2 linked regions of the Methyloterricola oryzae genome follow. The protein of the gene in region 1 interacts with the protein of each later gene in a pairwise test. Links are inferred from orthologs where the notes say so. Each region holds a gene or a part of one and is shown on either strand. Other genes may lie near its edges.

What was found.
Region 2: the proteins of EK23_RS06355 (region 1) and EK23_RS08210 interact in binary tests that used the Escherichia coli proteins (3 or more experiments, as listed by UniProt). The link is inferred for Methyloterricola oryzae from one-to-one orthologs.

Annotation. Positions count from the first base shown.
Region 1 is NZ_JYNS01000003.1:48,270-64,061, forward strand. What follows is about bases 5,409-8,386. They hold EK23_RS06355 (LytR/AlgR family response regulator transcription factor), read right to left. Parts: upstream 7,281-8,386; coding sequence 6,537-7,280; downstream 5,409-6,536. Other genes in these bases: hemDX (fused uroporphyrinogen-III synthase HemD/membrane protein HemX), read right to left, coding at 5,409-5,531; hemC (hydroxymethylbilane synthase), read right to left, coding at 5,524-6,492; EK23_RS06360 (sensor histidine kinase), read right to left, coding at 7,258-8,280. Outside these bases: EK23_RS06330 (glycosyltransferase family 4 protein), read right to left, coding at 1-309; EK23_RS06335 (hypothetical protein), read right to left, coding at 503-1,756; EK23_RS06340 (heme biosynthesis HemY N-terminal domain-containing protein), read right to left, coding at 2,206-3,471; more of hemDX, read right to left, coding at 3,468-5,408; EK23_RS06365 (FKBP-type peptidyl-prolyl cis-trans isomerase), read left to right, coding at 8,473-8,958; 30S ribosomal protein S12 methylthiotransferase RimO, read right to left, coding at 9,038-10,348; EK23_RS21560 (glycosyltransferase family 2 protein), read left to right, coding at 10,922-12,160; EK23_RS06380 (cohesin domain-containing protein), read left to right, coding at 12,424-13,026; EK23_RS06385 (DUF6531 domain-containing protein), read left to right, coding at 13,150-15,264; EK23_RS06390 (RHS repeat-associated core domain-containing protein), read left to right, coding at 15,287-15,792. UniProt on the Escherichia coli protein: Member of the two-component regulatory system BtsS/BtsR, which is part of a nutrient-sensing regulatory network composed of BtsS/BtsR, the low-affinity pyruvate signaling system YpdA/YpdB and their respective target proteins, BtsT and YhjX.
Region 2 is NZ_JYNS01000004.1:179,396-195,197, forward strand. What follows is about bases 7,304-10,291. They hold EK23_RS08210 (glutamate-5-semialdehyde dehydrogenase), read right to left. Parts: upstream 9,447-10,291; coding sequence 8,160-9,446; downstream 7,304-8,159. Other genes in these bases: EK23_RS08200 (hypothetical protein), read left to right, coding at 7,304-7,455; nadD (nicotinate-nucleotide adenylyltransferase), read right to left, coding at 7,500-8,141; holA (DNA polymerase III subunit delta), read right to left, coding at 9,513-10,291. In the rest of the region: EK23_RS08190 (cupredoxin domain-containing protein), read right to left, coding at 1-4,342; EK23_RS08195 (hypothetical protein), read right to left, coding at 4,456-5,802; more of EK23_RS08200, read left to right, coding at 7,000-7,303; more of holA, read right to left, coding at 10,292-10,553; EK23_RS08220 (LPS-assembly lipoprotein LptE), read right to left, coding at 10,550-11,068; leuS (leucine--tRNA ligase), read right to left, coding at 11,080-13,674; EK23_RS08230 (ParA family protein), read left to right, coding at 13,900-14,682; EK23_RS08235 (DUF2490 domain-containing protein), read left to right, coding at 14,774-15,487; hemN (oxygen-independent coproporphyrinogen III oxidase), read left to right, coding at 15,509-15,802. UniProt on the Escherichia coli protein: Catalyzes the NADPH-dependent reduction of L-glutamate 5-phosphate into L-glutamate 5-semialdehyde and phosphate. The product spontaneously undergoes cyclization to form 1-pyrroline-5-carboxylate.

The sequences.
Region 1 (15,792 bases):
TCCCCGAAAGACGTCACTGACGCCGGCCAGTTCCAGCAAATAGCGAAGATAACCAACGTCCGGCCGGAAATCGCTAATAATTTCACGAATGCGCTGATAGTGCGCAGGTCTACCAATGGCGCCCCACCCGGGAAGTTCAATAACCCTAACACCCTCATCCTGGTACTCAGCGGTCTGCCCCGCCTCCACAGCCAGATACATGACTTCATGACCGCGCATGGCAAGTTCCTTGCCCAAGAGGGAAGTCTGGTATTCCGCGCCGCCGATGCGCTTTCCTGGATAAATGGCAGTCATCAAAACTATACGCATTGGTTTTACTGGCACCTTGATTCTAAAATTTCAAACTTTCTCCGTCGCAGGCGCGAGCGCTCCAAATCGATGAGGTAGGCCATGTGGTTGAACGACAAATAAACCTGCCAACAACCGCCTGACGAATCATGAACTTTTATGACGGAAAACCTCCGGCGCTCTCTAACAACCATGTTACACAGCCCGTGATTCCTTAAGACCGTCGCCAGTTCTTGCTCCAGTCGAGCCTGTTCTTGGCTGCGATAACCTGTCCGGAGAAAAACCAAAAAAGATAACTGATGGCGTTGAAGACGATGTTACTCTGGTAGACCATGACGACCACAATCATCACAGTTACCGCAACCCAACCGATGGCAAATGCCCCATAGAGATCAGAACTCCGGGCTAGAGCAAAGGAATCAAAGAATATGAATGCCATCAATATAAAGACACAAAGAATTCCAAGAAGGCCAATCTCCCAAAGAGCGAGACTCAAATCTGTAATTCCAGCACTAAAGTAAATACTATAAAGAGCATATTTTCCAGCAAAATTTTTCCCAAGGAAAGAATCCGTGACGTTTCCTATCCCTACCCCAACCAGAAGCTTGGCCCAGTCGGCGGATAAAACCTTCCAAGCCACGATTATGCCATCGAAGCGCTCCGCCCGCTTTGCAGCCTTCTTTTTTGCTCCAATAACTTTGGGACCTTCACGATCGATTCCTCTCACAGTCGCGCTTTCTGCAGCGCCTCCATAGACATAGGTCTCCAGCATTTTCGGATCCGTCAGAAAGCCGAATATACCCCCTTTCTGCATGTCCCCACGTGACGAGTAAAGCGTTTGATACATGCCAACAAAAAGCACAAATACAATTCCACCCATAACCGCGAATGGAACAAGGGACCGTAGATTTTTTTCGAGCTTCGCAACAATAAAGACCGGTATTCCCAGCGCCAAAGGAAGAAGAATAACGGTAACCTTTGTCTCATCGAGACCAGCTGGCGCGATGAAAAATATCATGAGCAGAGCGGCATGACGGAGCGAGAGTTTCTTGCGTAGATACATGCCCATCACAATTGACAAAAAGCTAAGCATCATGATGGTGAGCACCCCGGATGTCTCCAGGGTGCCCGTAACTACGTCGCCAGTAGCCAAATCGGAGTACAAGACAAACCGCTGAAGCGCAGCCATGGGCAATTGCAATAGCCCTAGACCGGCCAACAACAATAACTGCTTCTTAAACTCTTCCTCTGAATACTCGTATACCAAAGGCATGAGAAAGAATGGAACATACTTGAAATATGTACGCGCCCCAATAAAGATAGTACCTGGCTGCACGTCATTGATGATGAGAGACGACGTGAGCAAAAGAAAAATAAAGCCAAAAAGCAGGACGTATTTTGCACTTATCATCAACCGCTTTTCATACGCACCTCGAAGCACCACCAGTACAAATGCGATCGCGGACAATATTTCCGGAAGCCAGGATAACTGTCTCGGAAGAAATCCTGACTCCGAATGGAACTGCAGGAGAAATGAAGCCAGGAATATTAAATAGGGTAATAGAACCATGGCTCGAGGGAAGGTTGGACTGTACGCGTCATCGCACGACTTGACCGGCTGGATTTCGTACCACCAACCTCAAAAGAATAGCGATAGAGTTACGTAGTGTAGCAGGCATCTTGCTTTACCTTGTGTGCATGCACTTCGGCGGCCTTACCGAACAGCTTGCCGATTCACAAAGAGCACTAGTAATTTCACCTATTTGAATTAGGTGCCTAAAGGCGTTCCAGCATCAAAAGCCATCCCGCTTGAGCAAGTTTTGGCGCCTGCGCCTGGCACACATCAACGTGGAGCGGGGCGCGCGAGGCTAGATTTAGCAAACCAATGAAAGTTCAATTGGTTCAAGCCTATGCAATCTAAGTTTGCGCCTCGTCCTCGGCCTGTGGCTCGTTCTCCGGATTCATTTCTATCTGCGCCACCACCTCGTTGGAGGCGAACAGTAGCCCGTTGCGGAAGTACTGGCACGCGTTTACGGCATCATCCTGTCTGAGCAGCAGATCCCCCATCATGCGGAAGGCCTCGACGCTGGATTCAATACCGAGGCTTCTTTCCAGATACTCGCGCGCCTTCTCCGGCTGCCCGGCCGCCAGGGCCAGCTTGCCCAGCACCCTTAGCAAAACCGCATCCTGCGTGTGTTTGGCAAGCCAAGCTTCCGCCGTTTCGAGCTGCTGCGCCGCATCGGGTAATTGGATACAGCCGTACAGCACTAGCAAGGTGTCGTTCCACTGCTTGGACAGGGTCTGGCGCAGCAAAGGCTCAATTTCGTCCCCGGCACCCGCTTCGATCATAGCCGCAAAATACAATTCCTGGATGCCAACCATGGCCTTGATATGATCGGGAACATGCTGCCAGACTTCCCGCAGGGCGCCCGGCTTGCGAGACTCCGAGCGTTGCTTGAGCATGGCGCTGAACGTCTCCGCTTCAAGCAACTTGATTTCGGCCTCCATCAGCACCTTGTTCTGATGCAATTGCGGAATCAACCGCGTCAGGCCTTCCCAGTCTTCCGCCTGAGCGTACGCCTGATGCATTAGCTTCAGCACTTTCGCGTGACTCGGTGCGATCTGGTTGAGATGGGTCAGTGTTTCCAAGGCCTCGGTGAACTGCTGGTTGGACATCTGCAGTTCCGCGCGGGTCAAGCCGATGGCCAGTTCGGCTTCCGGCGTTGATTCATGGGCGAGGTTGAGGTATTCATCGCGCAGGTCCACCGCGCCCCGGGAATGCGCCGCGTGGGCCGCCGTCAGATAGTTGATGAGCGGCACGCCGCTGTTGGCCGCATGCCGTATCAGATGCTTCTCCGCCTTTTCCCAATTTCCTTCCGCCGATTCGATCAAACCGGCAATCAGGGCTTCCTGTGATTGCCGGCTCCGCTGTTCGGAACCTCGGCGCTTTATGGCTTTTGGAAGCCGCAAGGTTCCGATGACCAGACGAATCGTGAGGTAGAACGTCAGGAAAGCCAGCAGAATCAGCATGGCCATGAGAAACAGTGATGTCTCTATGGACCAGTGGCCGATGCCGATGATGACATAGCCGGGATCGCCCTGCGCGACCAGCTGTTCATGAATGAAAAACGCGGCGCCGACCGCGATGAGCAGCGCGATGAGCAGGATGACCAGGGACTTCACGGCTGTGTACCCTCGGGTGCTGCGGCAGGCTGAGGTTGAGCTTGACTCTTGCCCTTCTCCTCCGCTTCCAGGCGCAGCTTCTCGATATTGCGCAGCAGTGTCAGGGACTTGCTGATATCGGGGAACGGGACCGCGATCTGCTGCGCCTTTAAGTCGACCAACTCCGCCACCAGATCTTTGGTCGCCGCCGCCTCCGCATCAAAATGCTCATTAAGCCAGCTGAGTACCGAATCCAGGCTTGACTTATAGAGTCCGTCGTCGCCCCGCAACAGGGCCAGCCGGGTTATTTCCATGCGCAGCAACAAGACCTGACGCAGCGCCTCCACCTCTTCCGGAACCAGCACCGCCTGTACCGGTCGGTCGGTGCGGCGCACCGTGACGAGCCCTTTGAAATCGCTCAATGCGGAATCCAGCAGCCCCGCTCCGCCATCCTCCGTAGCAGGTGGCTGCTGGGCTTTCTCATCGGGTCCAGCCTCCACTTTGGCCTTGCCTTTGTCCGTGTGGGGCAAGAACAGGGGCAGGTCTCTGACGACAGACTCAAGCGCCAGGATCTGGGCCGACAGACCCACCACGTCCGCTATCTTCACCTCTTCCAACTGGTTGATTTCCTCGGCCAAGGCTTCACGCACCTTGAACACGCCGGGGTCACCGCTGTCATGGAGCCGCTGGTCGGCAGCCGCCAAAGCAGCGAGCACGGCCTTCACGTCACCGGTCAGGTGCAGCTTCTGGTTGGCAATACCCAGCAAATACTCCGCGTCCGCCACCATCATGTCACCGCGCGTCTTATTCATTTGCCGCTGTATGTGCTCGATGGACGCCGCAAGCTCGTTCTTGGTCGAATCCAGTCGCTCCCCAAACGTACTGCCCTGCTCGCCGATTTGACGCTCGAACTTGGTATCCTCGGTGGTGACTTGTGACTGCAGGGTGGCGAACTGCGAATGCAGGGCCGCCAACTCCGTCTGAAATCCGGATATCTGATGGAGCAGTTCCTGCATCTGACGGTCGCCTTTGTCCAGACCGGAGCCCAAACCCTCCTGCTTGGTTCGCAATTCATTCAGGATGAAGAAGCCACCGCCAGCTAGCGCGAACACCAGCAACAGGATCATATAGCCGACCCAAGCACCTACTCTGGATTTCTTCGGCGCGGGCGGAGCTTCTTGGGACTCACCATAAGCATCCGTTGCCGTAATTTCGTCCGGTTGATCCGCCGGCAGCGTCACTTCTTTCTCCTCGTCAACCAATGCTGTGTCCCCGTTTTCGGAATGGTTTGGAACCTCTCGCCGGTTGCCCGCCAGGGCAATCACCGCAGCCAGTAATGACTCGTCACCCGCCTCTACCGCCATCACATTCGCGTAGCCCAGACCCCGCGCCTTCTGCGCAATGCGCTCGCCAATCACGGCAAGCGGCGTGGACCGCAGCTGTCCGGAATGGTCGCCGACCACGATCTGTTCAAGAATGTCGAGGGCTTCGCCAGAGGTGACCGTGACGAGATCGATCTCGCCGGACCTCCAGCGTTCAAGCAAGGGCGCGGGATCGACCTGCGACGCGGCGCGGCGGTAGACTTCCGCGTACGTCACTTCCGCCCCACGCGCCTTCAATGTATCCGCCAGCACTTCGCGCCCGCCCGCTCCCCGCACGATGAGGATACGCTGGCCAGTCACATCGGCAAATTCCGGCAAGGCCAGCAGGGCTTCGCTATTAAACTGCTGTTTGGGTGCCAGGTCCACCTCCACACCCTGGCGCTCCAACTCATCCGCCGTCGCCTGACCGATCGCAGCCACCTTAGGCCAAGCGGCAGGTTCGCCAACGCTCCGGATACACGCCAGCCCGTGACGCACCGCGTTGGAACTGACGAAAACCAGCCAGTCGCAACCCGCTAGATCCGCCAGCGTACGAGGACCTTCCGCATCCAATGGCACCGGCACGATCTCAAGCAGTGGGAACCGGATCGCACGCCCGCCCGCGGCCTCGATCAATTCACTCAGGTTCTCGCCCTGGCCTTGTGGTCGCGTGACCAGAACGCCCAGGCCCGCCAAGGGCTTGAGGACGCCTTCAGCCATGCGCCTCGCCATAAAGTTCCTTGAGGATTGCATCGGCTCCACGTGACAGGAGATCCTCGGCCAGTGCAATGCCCAAAGCCTGGGCCTGGATTACCGGACCTGTCACCTCGCCCCGGACCAGGCAGGAACCATCGGGTGCCCCCACCAGGCCGCGCAGGCGCAACTGCTCCCCGTCCAGTTCCGCATAACCCGCTATGGGCACCTGACATCCACCCTGTAAGCGCTCGTTCATGGATCGCTCCGCCAATACACGCCACGCCGTCTCACTGTGGTGCAGGGGCTTCACCAGATCATTGATTCGACCGTCTTCGCTGCGGGCCTCGATGCCGATAGCGCCCTGGCCGATGGCCGGCAAGCTGATCTCCGCGGGCAGAAATTCCGAAATGCGCTCCGCCATGCCAAGGCGCTTCAAGCCTGCGGAGGCCAGCACGATGGCGTCATATTCGCCGGCGTCCAGCTTGGCCAGCCGCGTGTTTACATTGCCGCGCAAATGCCGGATTTCGCAGTCCGGCAGGAGGGTCTTGATTTGACACTGTCGGCGAAGGCTGGATGTCCCGATCCTTGCCGTGGGGGGAAGCTTTTCGAATGATGCGTATTTCGTCGAAACCAGCGCGTCACGCGGGTCCTCGCGCTCCAGTATCGCTGCCAGATGGAGTCCCTCGGGGAATTCCACAGGGACGTCTTTCATGGAATGGACTGCGATATCCGCGGTTCCGGCCAGCATGCCCTGTTCCAGTTCCTTTACGAATAGCCCTTTGCCACCCACTTTGGCCAAGGGTGCGTCAAGGATTCGGTCACCCCGCGTGGTCATTTCCACCAACTCGGTTTTGAGTCCCGGATGAGCTTCCCGCAACAGGCTGGCAACATGCTCGGCCTGCCAGAGGGCCAATGGACTCCTGCGGGTAGCGATACGGATGACTTCTTGAACCACGGTCACAACCAGGCTGATAAATGGCGGCATTGTAACAGATCGCGCCTGACGACCAAGGTTTGGCGCAGGTGGATTCAGCCCGTGACACCCAGGCCTTGGCGCAAGCGCGGCAGGAGACGCCGGCTGACTTCAATCCTTTCGGGGATACCTTTCAGCTTCAGCGCCACCCCGCCCGACGCGAGCCGGTCCAGCCTTTCAATGTGGGCAGGGGCGACCAGGGCGCTGCGGTGAACACGGAGAAAGCGCTCGCCGAACTCGGCCTCGAGCGACTTGAGGGGTTCGTCCACGTGAAGCCGGCCGGTCACCGTGCGCGCCAGCGTGGATTTTCTGTCGGCCAGAAAATAAAGGATGTCCTCGATGGCCAGAAAGCACACGTTGCCCTGTTCGAAGGAACAGAGATGCTGCCTCGACACCGGCACTTCCGGGAGTTCCGCCGACAGCTTTTCCCACGCCTTGGCGCTGAAACGTCGCGCTCGTTCCAATGCGCCTGCCAAACGCTCTCGCCGCACCGGCTTGAGCAGATAGTCGCAGGCGCAGACTTCGAACGCCTTAAGGGCGTAGTCGTCGTAGGCCGTGACAAACACGATTGCCGGTGCCTGCGGCAAGCGCGCCAGCTCCCGCGCACATTGCAACCCACTCATCAGGGGCATGTGAATATCCAGAAGCATGACGTCAGGCTGCAGGCAAATCGCGGCTTTCAGGGCCTCCTGTCCATTGGCGGCTTCCTCGATGACCAAGTCAGCCAGCGCCAGTTCCTCCAACAACCTTCGCAAGCGGGCCCTCGCCAAGGGCTCATCATCGGCGATCAGAATCTTCACTCAGCGTCGTCCGATAGGGAAATACGATGCGCGCCTGGTAGCGTCCGTCCACCACACTGGTGTGCACGGCCCCACTTCCCGGAAAACAGTTCTCCAGCCTTAGCCGCAGGTTGGCGAGAGCCACGCGATTGCCGCTGCGGTGCGGCTCCGCCTCAGCGCGGGGTGCGGGACTCCGGACTGTCAGGACCACCTCGCCCCGCCGCAAGCGTCCATCGATCTCCACCATGCCACCGCCGGGCAGAGGTTCGATACCGTGATACAAGGCATTCTCCACCAGGGGCTGCAGACTGAGGGGTGGCAGCAGCGCATCCATCGGCGCGCCGTTCAGGTTCCAGACCACCCGCAGGCGCTCGGCCAAACGCTGTCCCTCCACATTGAGGTATTGCCGCACCAAGTGCAATTCTTCCTCCAGCTTCGCCATTCGCGCGTTTCTCTTCAACACCGCACGGAACATTTCGGCAAAATCCAGTATCAATTCCTCCGCCTTGGCCGGATCGGTGCTGATGAGACTGGCTATGGTGTTGAGACCGTTAAACAGGAAATGCGGCCGCATGCGCGCCTGCAAAACGTCCAGCCGAGCCAGTCCCTCGGCCCGAACATGCCGCCGCCACTGATATTGAACATAGCGGTAGCGGAGCCACAAACCCGTCAGGAGCGCCGCGACGGCGACGTCGCGCAGGCAGCGATAAGGCGTCTGGCTCAATTCCGTGCCCCCATTCAACAAGCCTTGGCCCAAGCCGTTCCATGCGAGCCACCCCACCAGCAGCACCATTGCCTCGACCACGCAAACGACGACACCCCCTGCTCTCAGCGGACTCGCGCTTTGGAGCCAACGGTTGAAGGTACTCAAAACTGCGATGCTGAGCAGGACGACCCAGACGATGTAGAGGGAGACCAGCCCCAAGCTGTTCCAGAAAGCCTCCGCATCGGGCGCCGCGATCAGGCCGATTGCCAACGCCAGGATTTCGGCCAACAACAGCAGCACAAAGGCCGTACGCACGCGTCGGAAGTCCGGAAGAAAACTTTCGGTGTCTGCCCAGAGTGGAACTTTCGATCGGACCACTGGCTCCCTCGGGATTCCCTGTCAGGTCGATGGATACGGTTCAGTTTAGACAGACGCCGGCACTTCTCGCCCTACCTGGGGCGGGAAAAAACCGATATGATGCAAATTTGAAAATAACGAGGGACACCCATGCAGATTTCCGCCGAGAAAGTGGTTCACATTCATTACACGCTGACCAATGACGAGGGGGACGTGCTGGACAGTTCAGAGGGTCAAAATCCTCTAGCCTACATCCACGGCCAGGGCAATATCATTCCGGGCCTGGAAAACGCACTGGCGGGTAAGCAGGTAGGCGACCGCCTGAGCGTAACGGTCTCTCCCGAAGAAGCTTACGGCCTGCGCGACGACGACCTGATCCAGGCCGTGCCGAAGACCGCCTTCGAAGGCGTCGAGCAGATCGAGCCCGGCATGCAATTCCATGCCGAAACACCCGAGGGCGTACAACTGGTGACTGTCATCGAGGTTCTGGATGACGAAGTAATTCTGGATGGCAATCACCCGATGGCCGGCATGACCCTGAACTTCGCCGTCGAGGTCACGGACATTCGCGATGCCACCGCAGAAGAATTGGATCACGGCCATGTGCATGGTCTTGGCGGGCACCATCACGACTGAACTAGCACTCTAGGAGCAGCCAGCCGCAGGGATGTGAAGGCCGGTTAAGCGCCTCAGTCCGTGATCTGGCCCCCGGCGTTCAGATCAGGTGTGCCCAGAGGTCATGTTCATCGGCCTCCTCGATCTCGACCTCGACCCACTGGCCCACTTGAAGATGGGTAGCTCCATCGATGAACACCTGACCATCGATCTCAGGGGCATCGGCTCGGCTGCGCGCTACCGCGCCTTCCTCCACCACTTCGTCGACCAGTACGGTTTCGCGACCACCTACACGAGCCTGGAGTCTCGCAGAGCTGATTTCCTCCTGGAATGCCATGAAGCGGGCTAAGCGATCTTCCTTTACCTCCGCTGGCACCTGACCCGGAAGCGCGTTGGCCGCCGCGCCCGCCACCGGGGAGTACGCGAAGCAACCCACACGGTCCAATTGCGCCGCATCCAGGAAGTCGAGCAGATCTTCGAAATCTTCATCGGTTTCGCCTGGAAAGCCCACAATGAACGTACTGCGGATGGTCAGTTCCGGGCAGATGGACCGCCAAGTTTGTATACGCTCCAGGTTGTTCTCAGCGGAGGCGGGACGCTTCATCGACCTGAGGATACGAGGGCTGGCATGCTGGAAAGGAATGTCGAGATATGGCAGGATTTTGCCTTCGGCCATCAGTGGAATCACCTCGTCCACATGCGGGTAAGGGTAAACATAATGGAGACGGACCCAAGCCCCCATCTCACCCAAGGCCTTTGCCAGATCCAGGAATCGGGTCTTGAGCGGACGACCACCCCAAAAACTGGTGCGATATCCCATGTCCACCCCATAGGCACTGGTATCCTGCGATACGACAAGCAATTCCCTCACGCCCGCGCCAACCAGTCTCTCCGCTTCGCCCATGACTTCGCCAATGGGGCGACTGACCAGATCACCCCGCATCGAAGGTATGATGCAAAACGTGCAGCGGTGGTTACAACCTTCCGAGATTTTCAGATACGCATAATGCTTGGGCGTCAGTTTGATCCCCTGTGGGGGCAACAGATCGGTGAATGGATCATGCGCGGGAGGGAGGTGCTCATGCACCGCCGCCATGACATCCTCGAAAGCGTGGGCGCCCGTAACCTTGAGGACGCTGGGATGGCGGGCCCGGATCTCGCCTTCTCTTGCGCCTAGACAGCCGGTCACGATGACTTTGCCGTTTTCAGCCAAGGCCTCGCCAATGGCGTCCAGGGATTCCTCAACTGCCGCATCGATAAAGCCGCAGGTATTCACCACCACCAGATCGGAATCCCGGTAACTCGGCGACACTTCGTAACCTTCCGAGCGCAGGCGCGTCAGGATCACTTCGCTGTCCACCAGCGCCTTGGGACAGCCGAGGCTGATAAATCCAATTCTTGGGTTTGCCACAGTCTGACGCACACTCGGGTTATGTTTGTAAAATTCGCTACCGCACCGCAAAGGCCTCATGGGCGCCCAGTCACGGGTAAAAATTTCCACCATTGAGCCGCTAACATCCTTGCTCGGTATTTTATCGAAAGTGTGGGGCACAAACGACTACGATACATTGTGTGCAAGGATGGTTCCTACCCTGCTCGCGGCGCGAGCCGGTTCATGTTCAGCAAACATCAGGGCCTGACGGATTTCGTCCCTGGTGCTTTTGACAAGGTGATGGGTGTTTTTCAACAGCGATTCTGACTTACCTGCAGTCGAAAGCTTGAAAATCACGGAAAGAACGTCGGTTTGCTTTACAGTCCACCGGGAAAAAACGGGCAAAAGACCATTGAACGTACCTAAATCATTGAATATGTTGCGGCCATATTTCAGGCAAGATTATTGCTTATTTCTACTGGAATTTCCCTTTTGAGCCATGACGCCATATAGTAAAAATATTTAAACATGTGATTGCGCCTGGCAACGAAAGCATCTGGGCATGTGGCCCCGACGCCAGCCATAAGCAACAACACGATCAGGATCAATGACATGCCGCGCATAAGCATTATCATACCGACCTACAATCGGGCCGCGTACCTGGACGAAGCGATACAGAGTGTCCTTGCCCAGACCTGTGAAGACTGGGAGTTAATCGTGGTGGACGACGGATCAACCGACGCCACCGCCGACGTAGTGGCAAAATACACCGGCAGGATCACGTACAAGCGTCAGGCCAATGCGGGCGCCTGCGCCGCGCGCAACCTGGGCCTCGCCTGTGCCAGCGGCGAGTATGTTTCCTTTCTGGACAGTGACGACCGCATGCTGCCCAACAATCTGGCGGACCTGCTCGCCGTGCTGGAACAGCAACCTAGCGTGGACGTTGCCTACGGCTGGTATTACTGGATGGAGGCCGACGGAAGCCCCAGCTACCGGGCAGGACCCCATATCCGGGGTGTAACCAGGCCGTCGCCTTGGCCAGGTGCCAATGTCAGGCCATCCGGAACCACTATGGAGGGCCAGGTCCTGCCGAAGCTGCTGCAGGAGGAAACCATGTTGCTCGGCACGGCCTTGGTCCGGCGTAGCTGCGTCGAGGCGGTTGGCGGATTTGATACCTCCGTCGATTTCAACGAGCATTGGGACTTTTTTCTAAGCCTGGCAAGAGAAGGCTACAGATTCGCTTGCTGCCGCGAGGTGGTTACGCTGTTGCGTTTGCACAAGGGAAATCGCGGACAAATCTTCGACAAAATGTTGGCTGGACGCATCGATATCCTGGACCGATATTTCAATGTACCCAGTTTGAAAGCTGATCTCGCGCGGGTCCGAGGTTCGGCCTACTATCTGGCGTACATGGAATACGCAAGAGTTTACTTCGCATCCGACAACATCGTGGCCGGCACGAAGTGCCTGAATAAAGCAATAGAATACAACGCACTGCGCAACTTCGAATTAAAGCTGTTGCCTTCCTTGATTTGTGAACGTGCGCTGCATTCATCATCTCCTGTTGATTACATTAAGCAGGTAATTGAAAGCTTGGCGCCGGGTGCCGACTCTTACCTGTTACGACGACAACTGCTCGGCAAGCTTCACGCCTGCATTGCAAAGAAAATCCTGACAACGTCAGGTTTGCTTCCCAAGGCCTTGTGGCACTGCGTGCGCGCCCTTTGGCACGACCCCACAAAACACCGAGCAAAAGAGTTAGCACGATTGCTTCTAAATGGCTTGCGACGGCAACTTGGACGGCGAGCCAAGTCCCCCCACGCGATAGCACCATCCCATATGCATCTGTAGGCCTGTTCTGACGAAATTGCACTGAGAGGGATTGATCCGCGTGCAAGCAACTCTGCGGATCAAAAGATACGGGCTAAAATTCAACTCGCTGTCAGGTAGCATCCGCGCGGCACTGTAAGCATCAATTTACAGTTCCCGACTCCCAAGCATTACCCAGCAATTTCCCCATAGAATTCAAGTCAATTTTCAGCATAATTTCCCTCGCATCGATTTAACGCCGTCGAGGTGTCTGAGCCAAGTCAACGGCTCACGGGGGATGGAACATGCTGCATCGATCCATACTTGTCCTCGCTGCACTCGCCAGTCTGTCGCCCTCCGCGTGGGCAGACATCACGCTCTATCTGTCACCGCCGGAGCCCAGTCTCGAGGTCGGCACCACCTTCCAGATCGAGTTCGGAGCTTCAGGACTCGAAGGCCAGGCTGCTTTATCAGGGTACGATGTCACTGTCGGCTACGATTACCGCAGGGTGAGCTTCGACGAAGTTCGCTTTGGCGATGACCAATTTGGCGATCAACTTCACCTTGATTCAGCGGCGCCGGCGCCTCAATCAGCCAGCCACTTGGACACAGGGCTGATTCAACTGCTGGAAGTCTCGCAAGACGCGGCCACCGTACTGGAACTCGCCCAGCCCGATTTCTTCCGCCTGGCAACCCTGCGTTTCCACGCCCAGAATTCAGGTACCGCTGAATTCACCCTAACTCTCAACGAATTGAGCGATGCCTCCGCGCAACCCATGCCTGCATCGGCGATTGGAACGCGCGTCGAAATCGTGCCGCTGCCAGCGACATTTCTTCCAACGGCCAGCGCAATGCTGGTTCTGCTGCTGATCTCGAAAACCGGGCACCGCCAGCGCGAGCGGCTCTAGCAGTTGGCCGTCATAGGGAGCATCTTGGCACGATGCTCCAGGGAGAGTTGCATCATGAACTACTTTCCTCTTCCTTTCAGGTACAGGAAAACTAGAACTGAAGACCGAGTCTGCCGCCGGCTGATGGCTACTCTATTCGGCCTGATTCTGGTGCCCGGACTGGCTCGGCCCTGTTCACTCAGTTTCACCTCGCCAGAACGGGGCAGCACCGTAACCACACAAACCGTCGGCGTCAGCAGAACCGGATCAGGTACCGCCAAGCCCAGTGATGTCGGGCAGGTCACGGCGACGGTCAATGGCCGAGTGTTCTTCCAGCAGTCCGGCGTGTTCACGACCCTGATCAACTTTTTGGGTTCGGGTGCCGCCAGCGTCGGCCTGGATGCCGGCGAAAACGTGCTGTCCGTGGAGGGCAGCGTCAGCGGCTGCAGTGCCAGCGACAGCATGACCATCCACTACCTGCCGCCACCAGGCCAGGATCAGAAAGCCGCCGGTGTTCCCGGCGACTGCAATGGAACTAATCCGATCAACGGTGCGAATGGCAACAAGTTCCAGGAGGAAATCGACTACCTCGGAGGAGGCCCCCACCCACTGGAATTCTCCCGCCACTACAATTCGCGATTTGGCGAACGCCGCATGCTCGGCCCGCGCTGGCGACACAGCTATGACCGACAGCTGGCCTTCTCCGGCACATCCGTGGCCTATGCCATCCGGGGCGACGGGCGCGCCTTCCGCTTCGTGCTGTCCGGAGCCGAGTGGAAGCCCGACGGTGACGTCATCGTGCGACTTGGGCAAATCTTAGGCGGCAACGGTACTCTCCTGGGCTGGCGTCTCACCCTCGAAGATGACAGCACCGAACTTTATGACCGCAATGGACGGCTGACTTCCATCATCAGCCGTTCCAGCTGGGCGCACGCCCTGGAGTACGACTCAGCGGGCCGCACTACCACAGTGATCGATCGGGTTTCTGGGCGACGTCTCACACTGGCTTACCAAGGCGACGGCAGGCTTTCTGCCCTGATTGATCCGGCAGGAAACTCGATCCGATATGCGTATGACACCCTTGGACGCCTCAGCGCTGTCAGCTATCCCGACCCGACACGCGCCGATACGGCTGACGACCCGACCCGGACCTACCAGTACGAGGATTCCAGATTTCCGTTGGCCTTGACCGGAATTACCGACGAAAGCGGCGTGCGCCATGCCCGCTTCGCCTATGATCCGCAAGGGCGTGGCGTATTGTCGGAGCATGCGGGAGGCGTCGACCGCCATGAGTTGATCTACAACCCTAACGGCAGCACAACCGTCTTGGACGCACTAGGCAGTGCCCGCACCTATTCCTACCAAACCGTGCAAGGCGTGCCCGTCAGCAATCGGCAAAGCCAACACGCGGGATCGGGCTGTCCGGCGTCGGCTCGTCAGACAGAGTTCGATGGGAATGGAAACGTAATCAGCCGGACCGATTTCAATGGAAACCTCACCCGCTTCGCGTTTGATCAGGTCCGCAACCTGGAAATACGTCGCACCGAGGCCGATGGCACGCCAGAAACCAGAACCATCTCGACCGGTTGGCACTCTGCCTTTCGCCTGCCTCTGCGGATCGATGAGACGGGCAGGCAGACCCTCTTCAGCTACGACGCCGTCGGCAACATGCTGCGGCAGGAACTGGTCGACACGGTTACAGGAAGCCTCCGAACTTGGCAATTCACCTATGACAGTCACGGCCAAATCCTGACTGCGGACGGCCCGCGCACCGATGTGGCCGACATCACCCGCTACCGGTATTACGATGACATCGACGCGGCTCACGCGCCTGGTGATCTGGCACAGATCACCGATGCCTTGGGGCACAGCACCACGTTTGCCGCCTTCGATGCCCACGGCCGTCCTGTCTCCATCATCGACGCCAACAGGCGGGTCTTGGCGCTTCGATATGACGAGCGCGGTCGCCTGATCGAGAGCAATGACGCGGGCGAGTTCACGGGTTATGGGTACGATAAAGCAGGCTTGCTCGTGCGCATCACCGAGCCAGACGCGAACTTCCTGTCACAAGCCTATGATGCGGCCCATCGCCTGACCGACGTCGCAGACAGCCTGGGAAATCGAATCCACTTCAGCCTGGATGCCGCGGGCTATCGCCTGCGGGAGGACATTACCGATCCGCAGTCGAATCTTGCGCGGACCTGGGCTCGTGTCTTTGATCCTTTAAACCGTCTGCAGCGACTCATCGGCGCGCGCTAGCCGCTGAGGGTGGGAGTGGACCATGAAAACCAAACCTCTTGTCAGACTGACCGGACTGCTGTTTCTGCTGAGCCTGTGCCTTTTGTCACTTGGCGTCCACGCGGCCGGCGAAACGGAAGTCTATGAATACTTCTACGATGCCAACGGCAACCTGACACGGACCCTCGACCCGCTATTGAACGAGACTGTCCAACGCTTTGACGCTCTGGACCGCCCGTTTGAAGCCATCGATGCACTGGGTGCCCAAACCCGATTCGTCCACGACAGCCTCGACCACCTCATCCGAGTCACGGACCCCGTCGGTGCCGCAACAGAATTCGGATTCGACGGCCTGGACAATCCGACGCAGGTAGACAGTGCAGACACCGGCAGCGTGACCCGGGAATTCGATGCGGCCGGCAATCTGGTTGCGGCCACCGACGCCCGCGGCGTAACCCTGCACTACCGTTACGACGCCCTGAACCGCCTGACGGCGATCGAAGGCGCGGCAACGGAAGCCATTCGGTTCAGCTACGACCAGGGCCCGAA
Region 2 (15,802 bases), on another replicon or contig:
TGGTGGCGCCCACTGCGTTGTTAAGCACATCGTTGGCCAACACCACGCTGACGTCATAGTTGCGCGAGGGCGCCGTCACCGGGCACACGCCACTGAACTCCGTCTTGTTGGTAATGGCTAGCGGGCCAGCGGTCTGCGGGTTGTTGGGCATCTGGAACAGGTCGTTGCGCGCGCCGTTTCCATAGGTGCGCATCAGACCCCAGGTGCCGTTCCAATAACCTTCCGCGCTGGCATCGATGCTGTACAGGTAGTCGGAGCGGCGCTCCACTTCCAGGTTCTTTCCGAGCAGCGGCAGGGTCGGCGCGGCAAAGCTGAACTGCTCCGAAATAGCTGCCTGCTGGCTGTTGCGCCAGCCGGAGACCGGATCGAAGCCATAGCCGGAACCGCCCTGCAGCCACTTCATGCCGTGGATGCTGGCGTTATGCATTTCCTCGTCGCCACCCGCCTGAATCTTCACACGCACGCGGTCGCCGTAGTAGGTCCGCAGCATGGGGGTGAACGGGTCGCCCGCCTGGATCGCAGCGGGACGCGCATGCAGCGGAGCCGGGAAGCGGGTGCCGCTTACGCCATCGTTGAGGCCCTTCTTCGGCTGCGCGTTCATCGTGGCGACCTTGCGGTCAGTGCGGCTCTGCAGAGCATAGGCCAAGTCGCCCGCCAGACCATCGGCCTGGGCGCCCGGCTTGCCGTCCGGCCCGATCTTGTTCGGATCGTAGATACGCAGGGCCAAAGGCTCGTTGCGGTAATTCACCACCATGGTGCCGGGGTCAGCAGCGGAAATACCTTCCGGGCAGGGACGCGGCGAGCCATCCGGGCACTTGGAATCGTAGGTCACGATGTTGAGCGGGTCGGTCGCGGCCACATCGCCCACATGCGGCGGATTGATGGCCTTCTCGTAGGTGTTTGCCGTCGGCACCGGTCCCAGGCTTCCATCCTGCTTGCGGCCCACATAGGTGCCCGCCAGGTAGGCCGGCTGGAAATCGCTGTATTCCAGATAGAACTCGCGGTAGCTGTCGTCCTGGCCATCGCGGTCGATGTCGCCGGTAAGAATGGCCGCCTGCCAACTGGTTGGACCACCATCGGTACGGGTGCCGTTGTAAAGAGTCTCGCCGGTTTCGTTATGCACCCAGGTGGAACCCGCCGGCTCCACCAGCACTGTGCCGTAGAGGCCCGCCTGCTGATGGGTGGAGGGGCCAAAGTGGTCATGGGTGAAGATGATGCCCAAGCCACGGTGCACGCCTTCCGCGTTCACCACGGGATCAAAGAACCAGCGCTGCAGGGTGGAGCGGGCGCCCAGCCACTCCGGGTTCTGGCTGAAATAGGGATGCACCTCGCCGGCTAGCGGGGTGTTCGCCGCGCGTCCGGCGCTATCCGACGGATTGCCGGCACCGCTGGGATTCAGGGCATTGATGGCGTGGATGCGCTCCATCACCGCGTCGGGCGCCAGGGTGCCATCCTCGTAGTTCCAGCCATTGCCGGATCCGTCGGTGGTAGACAGATCCCACTTGGGCAGATGAATGTGCTGACCGATGATGTCGGTGGTGGTCCGCACCTGGAAGTCGTCCAGTTCGAAGACCTTCGGCACCAGGTTGGTATGGACATACATGGTGCAATCGAAGGTGTTGTTGCGCATCACCAGAGGTTCCGGTGCCTTCTGCTTGTTGATGATGGGGAGGGCGTCTTCCCACAGGGCGATGATACGCTCCTGCGGATAGTGCCAGCCCGCCTTGTTCAGCACGGCGTCGAACTGAATGTTGGCGCCCTTATAGACGCGCGGCTTTTGCGCTGTAAAGGGTGAACTACCGGTGATGCTGGTGCCGCCAGAACCATCGAAGAACTGCCCGGTCGTGCCCGCATTCATCACATTGCCGCGGTCATCGATGCAAGGCTCATGGAAAGGCGCGCCAGGCACCGGCCGGCCGGAACCGTTGGTAACAAACGGAGCCGCAACAGGTGTTCCGTCCATCCGCAGCTTGAAGCTGGGATGCTCGCGCACTGCATGGTAAGCCATGGCTGCCCGCTCGGCGGCTGTGCCATCCTCCGGATACCAGACGGCGCGGGCTTTCAGGATGTCCTTGGTCAGGTCGAGACGGTTCACATGGGAAATGAAAGGCGCCGGGTCGCCGGTGGCGGCAATCCCGTCCAGACTGTGACGCGGCAGACCGCCGTCCCAACCACCTTCCGACGGGTCCGCATGACCATCGCCATTGGCGTCAAAGGGCGCCATGTCCAGAGGGGGCGTGGGCGGACGCTGGCCGACGGTGTCTTCCACGCCGCCCACCCAAAACGGGAAACCCGGGTTCTTCAATCCGGTGGGGTTAATAGGGGTTTTCAGGGGCGTCAAGGTGTTGTTCACCAGGGCGGTGTCGGTGTCGCTGCTGTCGATGCGCGCCACGCTGCCTACCGGGATCACCTGGTCAACCAGTTCCGACGGGTTGGCAGGATTGGGGCGCTTGACCGTCGTCGTGTTCTTGTTGGCGACCACCTCGACTTTTCCGGGCATCGGCGCCATGGCCTTGCCGGGCAGCGGCACAATCGCCGGAATCGGCGTGCCGGCGAGGATTTCGCCGTCCGGCAGCGCACGGACGTGAGCGTCACCGTTCCCGCTCAGCGCGGGCTTGCCCTTGAGCAAGTCATAGGGCTGACTGTGGAAGCCCGCACCGCTCACCTCCAGCTTGGTGCCGGTTTCCAGCACATCGTGGTTGCGCCACAGTTCCCACATACCCTGGGCAAAATGGGGGTACAGATGGCAGTGGAAGATGGCGTCGCCAGCGCTCTTGTTGCGGTTGCCAGAGCCGCCGAAGTTGATCTCGTAGGTATAACCCGAGCCCGGGCCGACCGCCTGAGCGTCCAGGTAGTTGGAATTGTCGTCGTTGGGGTTGTAAAGCCACTGGTGATTGTGCAGATGGAATACGTGATGTTCGCCGCCCGTGTGCAGATTGCGGAACTTCACGAAATCGCTGATGTAGCTGTGATGGACGTTGGAGGGATCATCCGGGTAGTAGGCCATGCTGGCTTTGGGACCCGTGGTGCCAGGCGGCGGAACCTCTCCTGGCGCGAGCCCTTCTAGACCAGCGTTGGCAGGCACGTCCACCACCATGGCCGGGTCACCGACCGCGTGCGAGGTGAGAAAGAATTCCTCGCCCACGCAGCTAAGACAGTCGTGCATGGGACCCACGCCCAGGCGGTTGGCGATCACCTCGCTGCCTACACCCGCCGACCCATAATTGATCATGAAGACATCACCCAGGGCATGCAGGGTGTATCCGAGAGGGTTCCCTGGCTTGAGCTCATAGAATTTCGGAAACGCGTTGGCCGTCGACATTTCGTCGTGGAAAATGACGGTGAACTCGCGGAAAGCTTCCAGACGATTAGGCAGGCTGGGATTGCGCTTGCCAGCCTTCTCCAGCGGGTAGGTGCCCACCGGGAAACCGCCGTCCGGCTTGGGGCCCGCGATGATGGCATTGATGTCGGAATGAACCAGCGTGGTGCCGTCCAGCATGTTGAGAATGGGCAGCCCGGCCTTGCCTTCCTGGTTCCAGGGCTCTGCATTCGGATAGCGCGCCTCGTAGTTCAGGATGGGCTGTCCGTTGGTGGTAGTGCCTGTGGTGGCCAGGCGCATCTCCTCTTCCGTCAGCTGGCTCCGATAGAATTTGGCATTCCTGGGCTCCACGTTGACGGCCGCGAACAGGCCGTTGGCGCTGTTGCCTGCCGAGCCGTCGCCGCCGAACGTGGCGCCGTGGCTGGTCACCAGGAAAGTGCCCTCATGCTCGGCGTAAAGGCGGTACACGGCGGAGCCGCCGGGCGGCACCAGGCTGTTGGCGTTCTTGCCGACGAAACTGCCATCGTCCTGAATGCTGCCCGCCAATTGCAGGCCCTGGGAATGAAAGCCGGCCATGCGGTCGGCGACCTGATCGTCCACCTTCATCAAGGGGTTGGCCGCGTTTTTCGAATTGGCCACCGGCGACAGCCAGTTCTCGAAATTCACCGTGAGGCAGTCGCCTTCCGCGACGCGCAGCACCAACGGACGGGGACGCTTGTCCGGACGCAGCATGGCGCTGCCCGGCCCCGGCATCCCCGAACTGGAAGACACCACGTCGCGCTTCAGGGCATACATCATCCCGTTGACATTGGTGGCACCAAGGCGGTTGAACATCAGGGGTTGGTCGATGGCGACCACGTCGGCAGTGATCGTGCGGGCGCAGCTTACCGCGGCTTCCGCCTCATTCACCAAAGAGGCAGCCAGCATCAGCACCAGGGTCGAAAATGCAAGCTGGGTCGCCGGATTGGACTCGCTTTCGCGCCCTGCGACCGCAAGTTCCGAACTGTCTTTACGACTTCTCATTGGGCATTCCTCTTTATTCTTGGCAAAGCCGGGGCTCACCGCAACGGCGCGGCAGCATCAAGTGATTGAATTCTTTCGAGCGGCGGAGGCGGCGAAGCGCCTCCGCCCCGGGGTCAAGGGGTGACCACTTCCTCGTCGCGGCCTTGCAGGTCGGAGGTCACCACGACCTTCGCCGGCGGCGCATACATGTTGGTGAAGATGAAGCTGTATTTCCCCGCGGTAACCGGATCGGGAATCATCACTTCGGACCTGGAGCCAGCCCGTGCGGTCAGGGTGCGGGCCATGCCGTTCAGGGGATCACTTTCGTTAGGGCTGGCCGGCTTGAACTCGTCGCTGGTGGTCGCAACTACCTTCAACTCGTGCTTGGCGGGCGTATACACCGCGCTGGTGATCTTCACACTGTCGGTCAGCGGTGCGGTCTCGGTGGTTTTGCCCATCGCATTCTCGGTACTCACCGTCACCGTGGATTTGAAATTTGTGCAGTTGCTGTTGGAATAAGATCGGCGGTTGAAGAAGCGTCCCTCGCCATCGCTCTCCATGGTCTGCGCGGAGCCCGGCTGCCCGGAACGGGTCAGCAGGGCCGTCGGATCGGACTGCGCCCATACGTTCATGCGGGCCGAAGTTCCAGCCTGGTTGCGGTAGAAGGTGGCGCCGTCAATGACCACCGGATAGGGCGTAGTTGCACTGTCGAAGATCTTGCCCATGACAGTGAAATCCCAGGTTTCGACCACGTTTTCGCTGCCGACCGGCCCACCCAGGTTGGCGCCAGCGGGCCCTTCTACGCGGAAGACGTTGCCATTTGCGCCGCAGGGACTGCCGGTCACGCCATGCGGGGTCGCACCGTCGCCCACATAGCCCGCCGGAGGCGCCGGCAAGGTTTCATCCCACACCAGAAACGGGCCCACTTCGCCGGTCAGCATGTCGGCGAAAGGCGCGCCGCCACCAAGGTCGCGGGTCACGTTGATAGCCCGGCGACCGGGGGTAGTCACCTGGTAGATCTCAGGCTCGCAGGCATAGGGGTGCCAGACCTTGTAGGTTCCGGCCACCGGCGCATCGATACGGATACGCACCCGTCCAAAGGCGAACTGCTGGCCGTCTTCAGGAATTTCTGCTGCCCACGCCGCTTCCAGGGCCAGGGTCAGATCGGCGCTGCCGTCGTTCACGGGCACCGAGGCTTCCGCCATCCACCAGAATGCTTCCGGGCCAAAGCCGATCTGCTCGGAAAAGGTATTGCCCTCTTCCACCGGATCAAAGAAGCAGTAGTCGCCAGGGGCGCCGGTTGCCGTCCCCGGACCATCCAAACACAGTTGCAGCGTGACATTTTTGGAATCCTTGATCCACAACGGGAACTTGTTGACCGGGTGGGGCAGGCCGTTCATGGCCAGTTCGGCATGCGCAGCCTGGCCAGCCCCGAATCCGAGCAAGACAGTCGATACGAGGGCTCTAGTGAAATGTCGCATGTCGAAATACCTCATTATTTGGTTTTTTGGTTCAGGCAAACCGCCTGTAACCGTTTGATTAATACCAAGCCTTACAACCACAAACTAACTTCAAAATCTTGAAATCATTCACCACCACAACCGTCATCACAGGGTCTTGGCCTCATTGGCCTGACAGGAATCAGTCTTCCTCTTACACAAACTTAATTCCGCCTTCCCTGCGGCAGGTTCACGCGTACTTATAACCCTTACTCCGTCTTCCAGCCCGGTCTATAACCGCCTGAAATAACGCACCAAACCCAGGCAAAATTCTCAAATTTGTGACACATAACCGAACCACCCATCCATTCAGGCCAACCCTGACCTTCTAAGTCCTTTTCTCAATTTTCTGGGCAAGACTGTCGCAGAACCGAGACAGAAAATTTTTTTCTGAGAAACTTGCCTTCTCGTCATCCACTCAGAGGACAGAGTTGATTCGGACATCGCCAGTTTTCACAGACATATTCCAATATCGTGCCATTAAATTTTTTTATTGTTTTATCAATCTGTTAAGCTCATCCATCGCAACATGGAGATGAGAAATGTAAATTTTTTCATATGGGTAAACCTCCTTATTTTCTTGTCCAGGATGGGTGCGGAGACTTGTCGCCACGTAACGACATCATCGAGAAAGATCAAGCGGCTAGGAGCGCCATGGGATACCAGGCGGGGGGAAGTTAACGTCCAACCAGCCTCTTTCCATGGCTGTCACATGCGTGTGACATGAGTGAAAAGCCGGCCGCGCTGCGGGGAGCAAAGCGACTTGGCGACGGGAAGCGATCCCGGGCCGATCAGTTCCGCGTGCCCGATAAGCGACTGATCGTATGACCAAAGCAAAGGTCCTTATGCGGATTTTTATTATTTTAAAGCCGAGCCTGCGGACGAATGGCCAGGCGCCCGATTCCGATGCATTCGTAAGGGATTCTTAAATGGGACGGCATCCGCAGTGCCACGAAGCACAGCAGTAGGTCCAAGACCAGGCACGAAAGGCACGCGATGAGAGCTATACATTTGCACGGCTCTGCCTCAAAATGACGCGGGACAGCAAGAAATCTGCCAGCAGTTCAGCAATACCGCCTGGCCCAGTTGCCACGAGCGGCCGTATCACGGGTTTTGTACTAGAACAAAGAGAGCCGATGCGGAAACCGGCCGGCTACCACACCATCCAGAGAGGACATCATGTTTGACAAGCTGAAATCCCTTCCCGCCAGGTATTCCATGCCTTTGCTGGCGGTCTTCATCGTCCTGCTTTATGTCGTGACCAATAAGGTGGTCGTGCCGTTGGTGATGAAGGTGATGGACTCGGAACTGTTTTTGGTTCCGGATGAGGAACACGAGGAACTGGGCAAGATCAGCAACCAGCGCACCGACTTTGCCTTGCTGCAATGCAAGGCGGCGATGAAGGACGAGAACCAGATTCCGGAAACGGCCCAGTTCGATGACTCGATCTACGAGGCCTGGGCCCTGGGTGGCAGGACCTATGTGATCCGTTCCCAGGTGACCGTGCCCGTCGAAGGCCAAGGCATGGCTACGCGGAAATATGCGTGCAAGATTCAGTTTGCCGGCGGTGACGTGGGCAACGCCGAAAACTGGTCAATTCTAGGCATCGATTTCAACGAACCCGCGTCCGAGTAGACCACGGAGCGGGACATGGTCCCGCCTTCTGAAAGGCGCGCGCCTCATACCGCCGTCGAATAGAGGCCTTTGGCGCGGATGTACGCCATCACCTGCGACGGCAGCAGATAGTCCGCACGGCGACGGCCTGCCAGGATAGCTCTGATTGCGGTCGCGGATATCGGCAACTGCGTCACCTCCACGGCATGCACCAGCCCAAAGGGCTCGCCACGCAGACGCGCGCCCTGCGCGGTCATGCGCAAGCCAGCCCATTCCGCAACTGCCGGGTTGGAGTCCAGGGGAAACGCGCCGGGCCGGCGCATCACCACGATATGCGACAGGTCCAGCAATTCACGCCAGCGGTGCCAGAGGTCCAGCCCCAGAAACGCATCCTGCCCCAGCACCAGGCACAAGGACGCTTTCGGCCACTGCTCACGCATGGACGCCAGCGTATCGACCATGTAGGAAGGACCTTCCCGCTCCATTTCGCGCCGGTCCAGCACGAAACAGTCGGGCGCTCCTTGAAGAGCGAGTTCCAGCATCTGCAATCGGTCGTCCGGCGACGCCACCGGCTGGCGCCGGTGGGGCGGCTGGCGGCAAGGCACCCAGCGCATTTCATCCAGTTCCAGGGCTTCACACACCTCCAGGGCCGTGCGCAAATGCCCGAAATGCACCGGATCGAAGGTGCCGCCAAAGATGCCGATCAGCATCGGCTCTGAGCGGTCTTAGCCGCGCACGTGACCATCGCCTAGGACGATGAACTTTTGCGTGGTCAGGCCTTCCAGGCCGACCGGACCGCGCGCGTGCAGCTTGTCGGTGCTGATGCCGATCTCCGCACCCAAGCCATACTCGAAGCCATCGGCAAAGCGCGTGGAGGCGTTCACCATCACCGAACTGGAATCCACTTCCCGCAGGAAGCGCCGCGCCCGCGTGTAATCCTCGGTGACGATGGCTTCGGTGTGTTGGGAACCATGGCGCTGAATGTGCTCCAACGCCTCGTCGAGTCCGGAAACCACCCGGATCGACAGGATGGGCGCCAGGTATTCCGTATCCCAATCCGCCTCTGTCGCCGCAACACAGTCGGGGATGTAGGTGCGGGTCACTTCGCAGCCTCGAATCTCCACGCCTTTTTCGCGCAGTTTCAGGGCCATTTCCGGAAGCAGGTCGTTGGCGCAGCTCGCCGCGACCAGCAGGGTTTCCATGGCGTTGCAGACCCCATAACGGTGGGTCTTGGCGTTGAGCGCGATGCGCAGGGCCTTGTCGCGGTCGGCGCCCTCATCGATGTAGACATGGCAGATGCCGTCCAAATGCTTGATGATGGGGATGCGCGACTCTGCCATGATGCGCTCGATCAATCCCTTGCCTCCGCGCGGGACGATGACATCCACGTGCTTGTCCAGATTCAGCAGCGCCCCGACGGCGGCACGGTTGGTGGTTTCGATCAATTGCACGGCGTCCTGGGGCAGTCCGGCCTGTTCCAGTCCGGTGCGGATGCAAGCCGCAATCGCCTTGTTGGAATGGATGGCCTCGGAACCGCCGCGCAGGATGCAGGCATTGCCCGATTTCAGGCACAGGGCCGCAGCATCCGCCGTCACGTTGGGACGCGACTCGTAGATGATGCCCACCACCCCCAGAGGCACGCGCATGCGGCCGACCTGAATCCCGGTGGGCCGAAAGGTCAGCCCGGAAATCTCGCCCACGGGGTCGGCCAGGGCCGCCACCTGGCGCAGGCCTTCCGCCATGGCCGCAACCCGCTTGGCGTCGATCACCAGACGCTCCAGCATGGCCGCTTCCAGTCCCTTCTGGCGGCCGGCCTCCAGATCGCGCCCGTTTTCCTCAATCAGAAAATCGGCGCGCGCTTCCAGTTCCGCCGCGATGGCCGCCAAGGCACGATTCTTGGCCGCAGTCTCGGCACGGCCAATCAGCCGCGACGCGGTGCGGGCGCGTTCGCCCACGGCAAGAATATAACTGTTGATGTCGTCAGAATCGGAAAATCGAGCGGGCATATTCATGGGTCACGGACAGGTTCTGGCGTTGAATAGGGGGTTAAACAATGAAAGGCCGGCGTGCGGAGCCGTTCAGGCGATGTCCTCCCGTAGACGTCGCGACGCGGGTCCCCGGCCCGCCATGGTCATGCACACATCCAACAGCGCGTCCCAGGCTTCCCCGGTGTCCTGCCCCTTGATGATGCGATCGGATCTTGAACACGCCAGCAAGGACTGCCGCACCTGCTCGCGGTCCAGCCGCTGCAGTGCTTTAACCATCCCGGCCTTGCGGCTGTCCCAGATTCGCAGCCGGCTGAACGCGGCATCCGGGGTGGAGCCGTCCGCCACCGCGGCCTGCACGGAGGCCACCACGCGCAGGTCGCGGGCCAGCGCCCACAAGGCCACGGCGGCGGCAATCCCTTCAGCGCGCAGCGCGGCCAGTATCCGGTTGGAGCGCACCAACTGGCCCTGCAGGGCTGCCTCGGACAGGTCATACACATCGTAGCGGGCGCTGTCCGCCACCGCCTTGCGAATCATCTCGTCCTCGATCCGTCCCGAACCGCAGAGGATGTGCAGCTTCTCCACTTCCTGGGCCGCGGCCAGCAGATTGCCTTCCACCCGCGCCGCCAGCAGGGCCAGCCCGGACCGGTCGGCCAGCATGTTGCGGGCGCCCATGCGCCGATCCAGCCAAGCGATGAGCTGGGGACCTTCCAGTGGCCAGACCTGGATGAAAACGCCCTTGGGCTCCAGCGCCTGGAACCAGCGGCTTTTCTTCTGCTCGTCGCCCGTCAGCTTCGGCAGGCTGACGATGAGCACGGCATCTTCGGGAATCCGCTCGGCATAGCGCACCAGCGCATCGGCGCCGGCCTTGTCCGGCTTGCCCGGCAGGCGCAGGTCGAGAATGCGCAGATCACCGAACAGGGAATAGGATTCCGCCGCCTCCAGCAACTGGCCCCACTCGAAACCGCTGTCGACATAGAACAGTTCCCGGCTGGCGTAGCCTTTGGCGCGCGCGGCCTCGCGGATGGCATCCACGGCCTCGCCCAGTTGCAAGGGTTCGTCGCCGGAAACCAGGTAGACCGGCGCGATGCCTTTGCGAAGGGCATCCGGCAACTGATCCAGCTTGAGCTTCACGACTTCCCCGGCGGCGGCTTGTTCAACGCCGAGATGGCCCGGCGCAACAGGGTCTGCGCAGCCTCCTGCTGCATCTCCGTGCGCATCACGCCTTCCTCGGCGACCTGCGCCAGCGGCAGGGTCTGGTCGTTGAAGTAGTCGCGCCGCACTTCGATGTCCTGGCGCGGCAACAGCACTTCCCCTTCCGGGGTTCGCACGTCGTATACGATGCGATAGAACAGGTCGAACTCGGTACTGCGGCCGAAACGGCTCAAGGTGAGGGAGCGCCGGGAATGATAGGCGCGGTAGACGTGCACGATCCCCGCAGCTTCGGCGGGCGATTTCACCAGGCGCCCGCCCACCAGGCCCAGCGCAGTGCTGAAATCGCCGTACAGCGCATTGCTGGAGCCGATCCCCTGCAGCAGGATGCCCTTGGCGAAGGTCGGGCCACCCGAGCCGCGCAAATGGAATCCGCAGCCCGCCGTCACAGCCAAGACCGCAGCGAGCAACAGAAGGCGGGGGATACGCGCGCGCATGGACATGAGCCTCATACCACGATGTTGACCAGCTTGCCGGGAACCACGATGACCTTCTTCGGCGGCTTGCCCTCCATGAAACGCTGGGCGGTCTCGTCCGCCAGGGCCACGCCCTCAACGAGTTCGCGCGAAGCATCCGCCGCCACGCTGATCTTGCTGCGCAGCTTGCCGTTGACCTGCAGGACCAGCTCGATGGTGTCCTGAACCAGGGCCGCCTCATCCACCGCCGGCCACGGCGTATTGACCGCCATTTCCGGGTGACCCAGTTCCCGCCACAGCCGATGCGATGCATGGGGCACGATGGGTGACAGCATCAAGACCACCGATTCCAGCGCCTCCTGCCGGATCGCCCGGCCCGCCTCGCTCTCGTCTTCGAAGCGCGACAGGGCATTGAGCAGTTCCATGTTGGCGGCGATGGCCGTATTGAACGTGTAGCGGCGCGCATAATCGTCCGTCACCTTGCGTAGCGTCTCGTGCACCTGGCGGCGCATGGCCTTCTGCGCGTCATTCAGGCTGGAGGTGTCCAGCGGGCCGGGCTTCTCGCCCCGCGCATGCTGCGCCACCTGCCGCCATAGGCGCTTCAGAAACCGGAAGGCCCCCTCCACGCCGCTGTCCGACCATTCCAGGGACTGGTCCGGCGGCGCCGCAAACATGGTGAACAGGCGCACCGTATCCGCCCCGTACTTATTGACCAGGATTTCCGGGTCGACGCCATTGTTCTTGGACTTGGACATCTTCTCGATGCTGCCCACCGTCACCGCCTGGCTGTCCGCGCGGAGGGTGGCGCCTAAGGGCCGGCCCTTGTCATCGCTTTGCACGTCCACCTCGGTCGGACCGAAGTAGTGTTTCTTGCCATCGGCCTCCCGGTAGAAGGTGGGCGCCACCACCATGCCCTGGGTCAGCAGATTGGTGAAGGGCTCGTCGCAGGCAACCAAACCGGCGTCGCGCATGAGCTTGTGGAAGAAACGCGCATAGAGCAGGTGCAGGATGGCGTGCTCGATGCCGCCAATGTACTGGTCCACGGGCAGCCAGTAATTGGCGCGCTCGTCCAGCATGCCGGTCGCCGCATCAGGGCAGGCATAGCGGGCGTAGTACCAGGACGACTCGAAGAAGGTGTCCATGGTGTCGGTTTCCCGCTCCGCAGCCCCGCCACAAGTCGGGCAGCCGGTCTGGAACCACTGCGGCATCTTTTTCAGGGGCGAACCCACATCGATGACCACATCCTCGGGCAGCACCACGGGCAGTTGGTCCTCGGGCACCGGCACGTCGCCGCACGTCGGACAATGAATGATCGGAATCGGACAGCCCCAGTAACGCTGGCGCGAGATGCCCCAGTCGCGCAGGCGGAACTGGGTGCGCTTCTGGCCCAGGCCTTTGGCTTGCAAGTCGGCGGCGATGGCGTCGGACGCCTGGGTGAAATTCATGTCGTCGTAGCGGCCTGAGTTGACGCACACGCCCTCCTTGCTGGCGTACCAGTCCTGCCAGGCTTCCAGGCTGAATGCCGGCGCGTCGGCTGGCCTGGCATCGATCACCTGGCGAATGGGCAAGCCCAGCTTGCAGGCAAACTCGAAATCGCGCTCGTCGTGGGCCGGCACCGCCATCACGGCGCCTTCGCCGTAACCCCAGAGCACGTAATTGGCGACCCACACCGGCAGTTGCTCGCCGTTGAGGGGATGGATGACGAAGCGGCCAGTATCCATGCCCTTCTTTTCCATGGTGGCCAGTTCCGCCTCCGCGGTACCGCCCTGCTTGCATTCCTCGATGAAAGCCGCCAGAGACGGATTGCCTTCGGCCGCTTCCAGGGCCAGGGGGTGCTCGGCGGCCACGGCCACATAGGTCGCGCCCATCAGGGTGTCGGGCCGGGTGGTGTAGACCTTGACTACACCCTCCCCGTCCGCATAGGGGAAGTGCACCTCGCAACCGTAACTCTTGCCGATCCAGTTGCGTTGCATGGTCTTCACCTGCTCCGGCCAGCCGGGCAGATTGTCCAGTTCCGCCAGCAATTCGTCGGCGTAATCGGTGATGCGCATGAAGTACATGGGAATGTCGCGCTTTTCCACCAGCGCGCCGGAACGCCAGCCGCGCCCATCGATCACCTGCTCGTTGGCAAGCACGGTGTGGTCGACCGGATCCCAGTTGACCGGGGCGGTCTTCTTGTAGATCAGTCCCTTCTCGAACAGCTTGGTGAACAGCCATTGCTCCCAGCGATAATAATCCGGCTTGCAGGTCGCCAGCTCGCGGTCCCAGTCGATAGCTAGCCCCAGGGACTTGAGCTGCGCGCGCATGGCGTCGGCATTGGCATAGGTCCAGGCCGCCGGCGCCACCTTGTTCTGCATGGCGGCATTCTCCGCGGGCAGGCCGAAAGCGTCCCAGCCCATGGGCTGCAGCACGTTCTTGCCGCGCATGCGCTGGAAGCGGCTGATGACATCGCCGATGGTGTAGTTGCGCACATGCCCCATGTGCAGGCGTCCACTGGGATAGGGGAACATGGACAGGCAGTAGAACTTGTCCCGGGCCGGGTCTTCGAAAGCCTTGAACGCGCGCGCGTCTTCCCAGGCCTTTTGCGCCTCTTCTTCAACCTCGCGAGGCTGGTAATGTTCTTCCATTCGTCGTTCGATCGGTACGAGAAAAAGGCGTTAGAATACAGGAGGCCTGCGTAAAGCTAAAGCCGGAGGACGGCGCGCGGCGCCATAACCCGGTACCGGTTGAGGGATTACGGTCGTATAATCCCAAGGTGGACAATCCGGCCCGGGAAAGCGCGCCGGATTCTCGTCCGGAGCGGGCGAAGTCAGGGCTATTCATCGACCAGAACGTATGCATACGAGGACATCATGCGCAGGGTAATCTTCAATCAGAAAGGCGGCGTCGGAAAATCCACCATCGCGTGCAACCTGGCAGCGATCAGTGCGATCGACGAGAAGAAGACACTGGTGGTCGACCTGGATGTCCAGGGCAACTCCAGTCACTACCTACTGGGCCGCAAGATCACCGACCCGGACAAGACCATCGCACACTTCTTCAAGGAGACGCTGAGCATCAACCTGTTCGGCAAGAACGGTCTGACGGGCCTGGAGAATTGCATCCACAGCACGCCGTTCGAGAACCTCTACGTCATCCCCTCGCACCCGGAACTGGAGCCGCTGCACAGCCGCCTGGAAACCCGCTACAAAATCTACAAGCTGCGCGAGGCGCTGGAGGGGCTGCAAGGATTCGACGAGATCTACATCGACACGCCGCCGGTGCTGAACTTCTACAGCCGTTCGGGCCTGATCGCCGCGCACCGCTGCCTGGTCCCCTTCGACTGCGACGCCTTTTCGCGCGAGGCCTTGTACAACTTGCTTTCCACCATCGCGGAAATCAAGGCGGACCACAACGCCGACCTGCAAATGGAGGGTATCGTCGTCAATCAGTTCCAGGGACGCGCCAACCTGCCGCAGCAGATGGTCAGCCAACTGGTTGAGGAAGGCCATCGAGTTCTGGACAGCAAGATATCGCCCTCGGTGAAGGTGCGCGAATCCCACAGCGAATCCAAGCCGCTGATCCATTATGTGCCAGATCATCGGCTTACCGAAGAATTCATGGCCTTGCACCAAGAACTGCACGGCCACGCCTGAAGATTTTGCGCGCCAGCCTCGTCGCGGCTGTTGACACGTGGCGCGAAGCAGCAATCTGCATTCAAGACGATCCACAGGGCTTATTCGATCCATGCACAGCAACCCCATGCAATTCCACCGCAGCCGGGCAATCGCGTTGGCTCTGGCACTGATACCGGCCGCAGCCAGAGCCGACCCGACGGCGGAAGATTTTCAAACCTGGGCAGCCATCACTGCTACCGGCACGCTCGGCGTGCTCAGTCCGGCGTTGCAGTCGTTCCGGTACTGGATGGAAGGCCAAGGCCGTTTTGGCAACGACACCTCGTCCCTCTCGCAAGGCATGGTGCGCCCAGGCCTGGGCTATGCCCTGAATTCCAACGCCAGTCTGTGGCTGGGTTACGCCTATGCCCCCACCATGGAGCCTTTCACCACCGATTCCTTCAACGAGCAGCGCCTGTGGCAGCAATTCCTGTGGACGGACAAAAGTGCGCTGGGGAATTACAGCAGCCGCACCCGTTTCGAAGAGCGTTTCATCGGCCAGCCGGACACCGCCTACCGCTTCCGGCAGATGTTCAAGCTCGCCTACCCGTTGCCGTTCGCGCAGGATTTCAGCCTGGTCGGTTGGGACGAAGTATTCGTAAACCTCAACAATACCGGCACCGTGCATGCAGGCCTCGACCAGAACCGCTTGTTCGCGGGGCTGGGCTACAACTTTGATGAACACATCCGGACCGAACTGGGGTACATGAACCAGTACATCCAGAAGTCGGAAGCCGCGGACCGCATTTCCCATATCCTCTCGCTCAGCCTGTTCCTGAATTACTGAGGCCGAGCCCCACGCGCGCCCATGACCGAGCAACTGCCCATTTTCGACGAGGAACTCATCCGCCGCTACGACCGCCAAGGACCTCGCTACACTTCTTATCCCACCGCTGTCCAGTTCACCGAAACCTTCGGCAATGCGCAGTACCTCGAGCACGCCCGCGCCAGCCATGCGGTCGCCGAACCAGTTCCGCTTTCCCTGTATTTCCACATACCGTTCTGCGCAACCGTCTGCTATTACTGCGGCTGCAACAAGATCGTCACCAAGAACCGAGCCCACACCATCGCCTACCTGGAGAGTCTGCACCGGGAAGTCGAG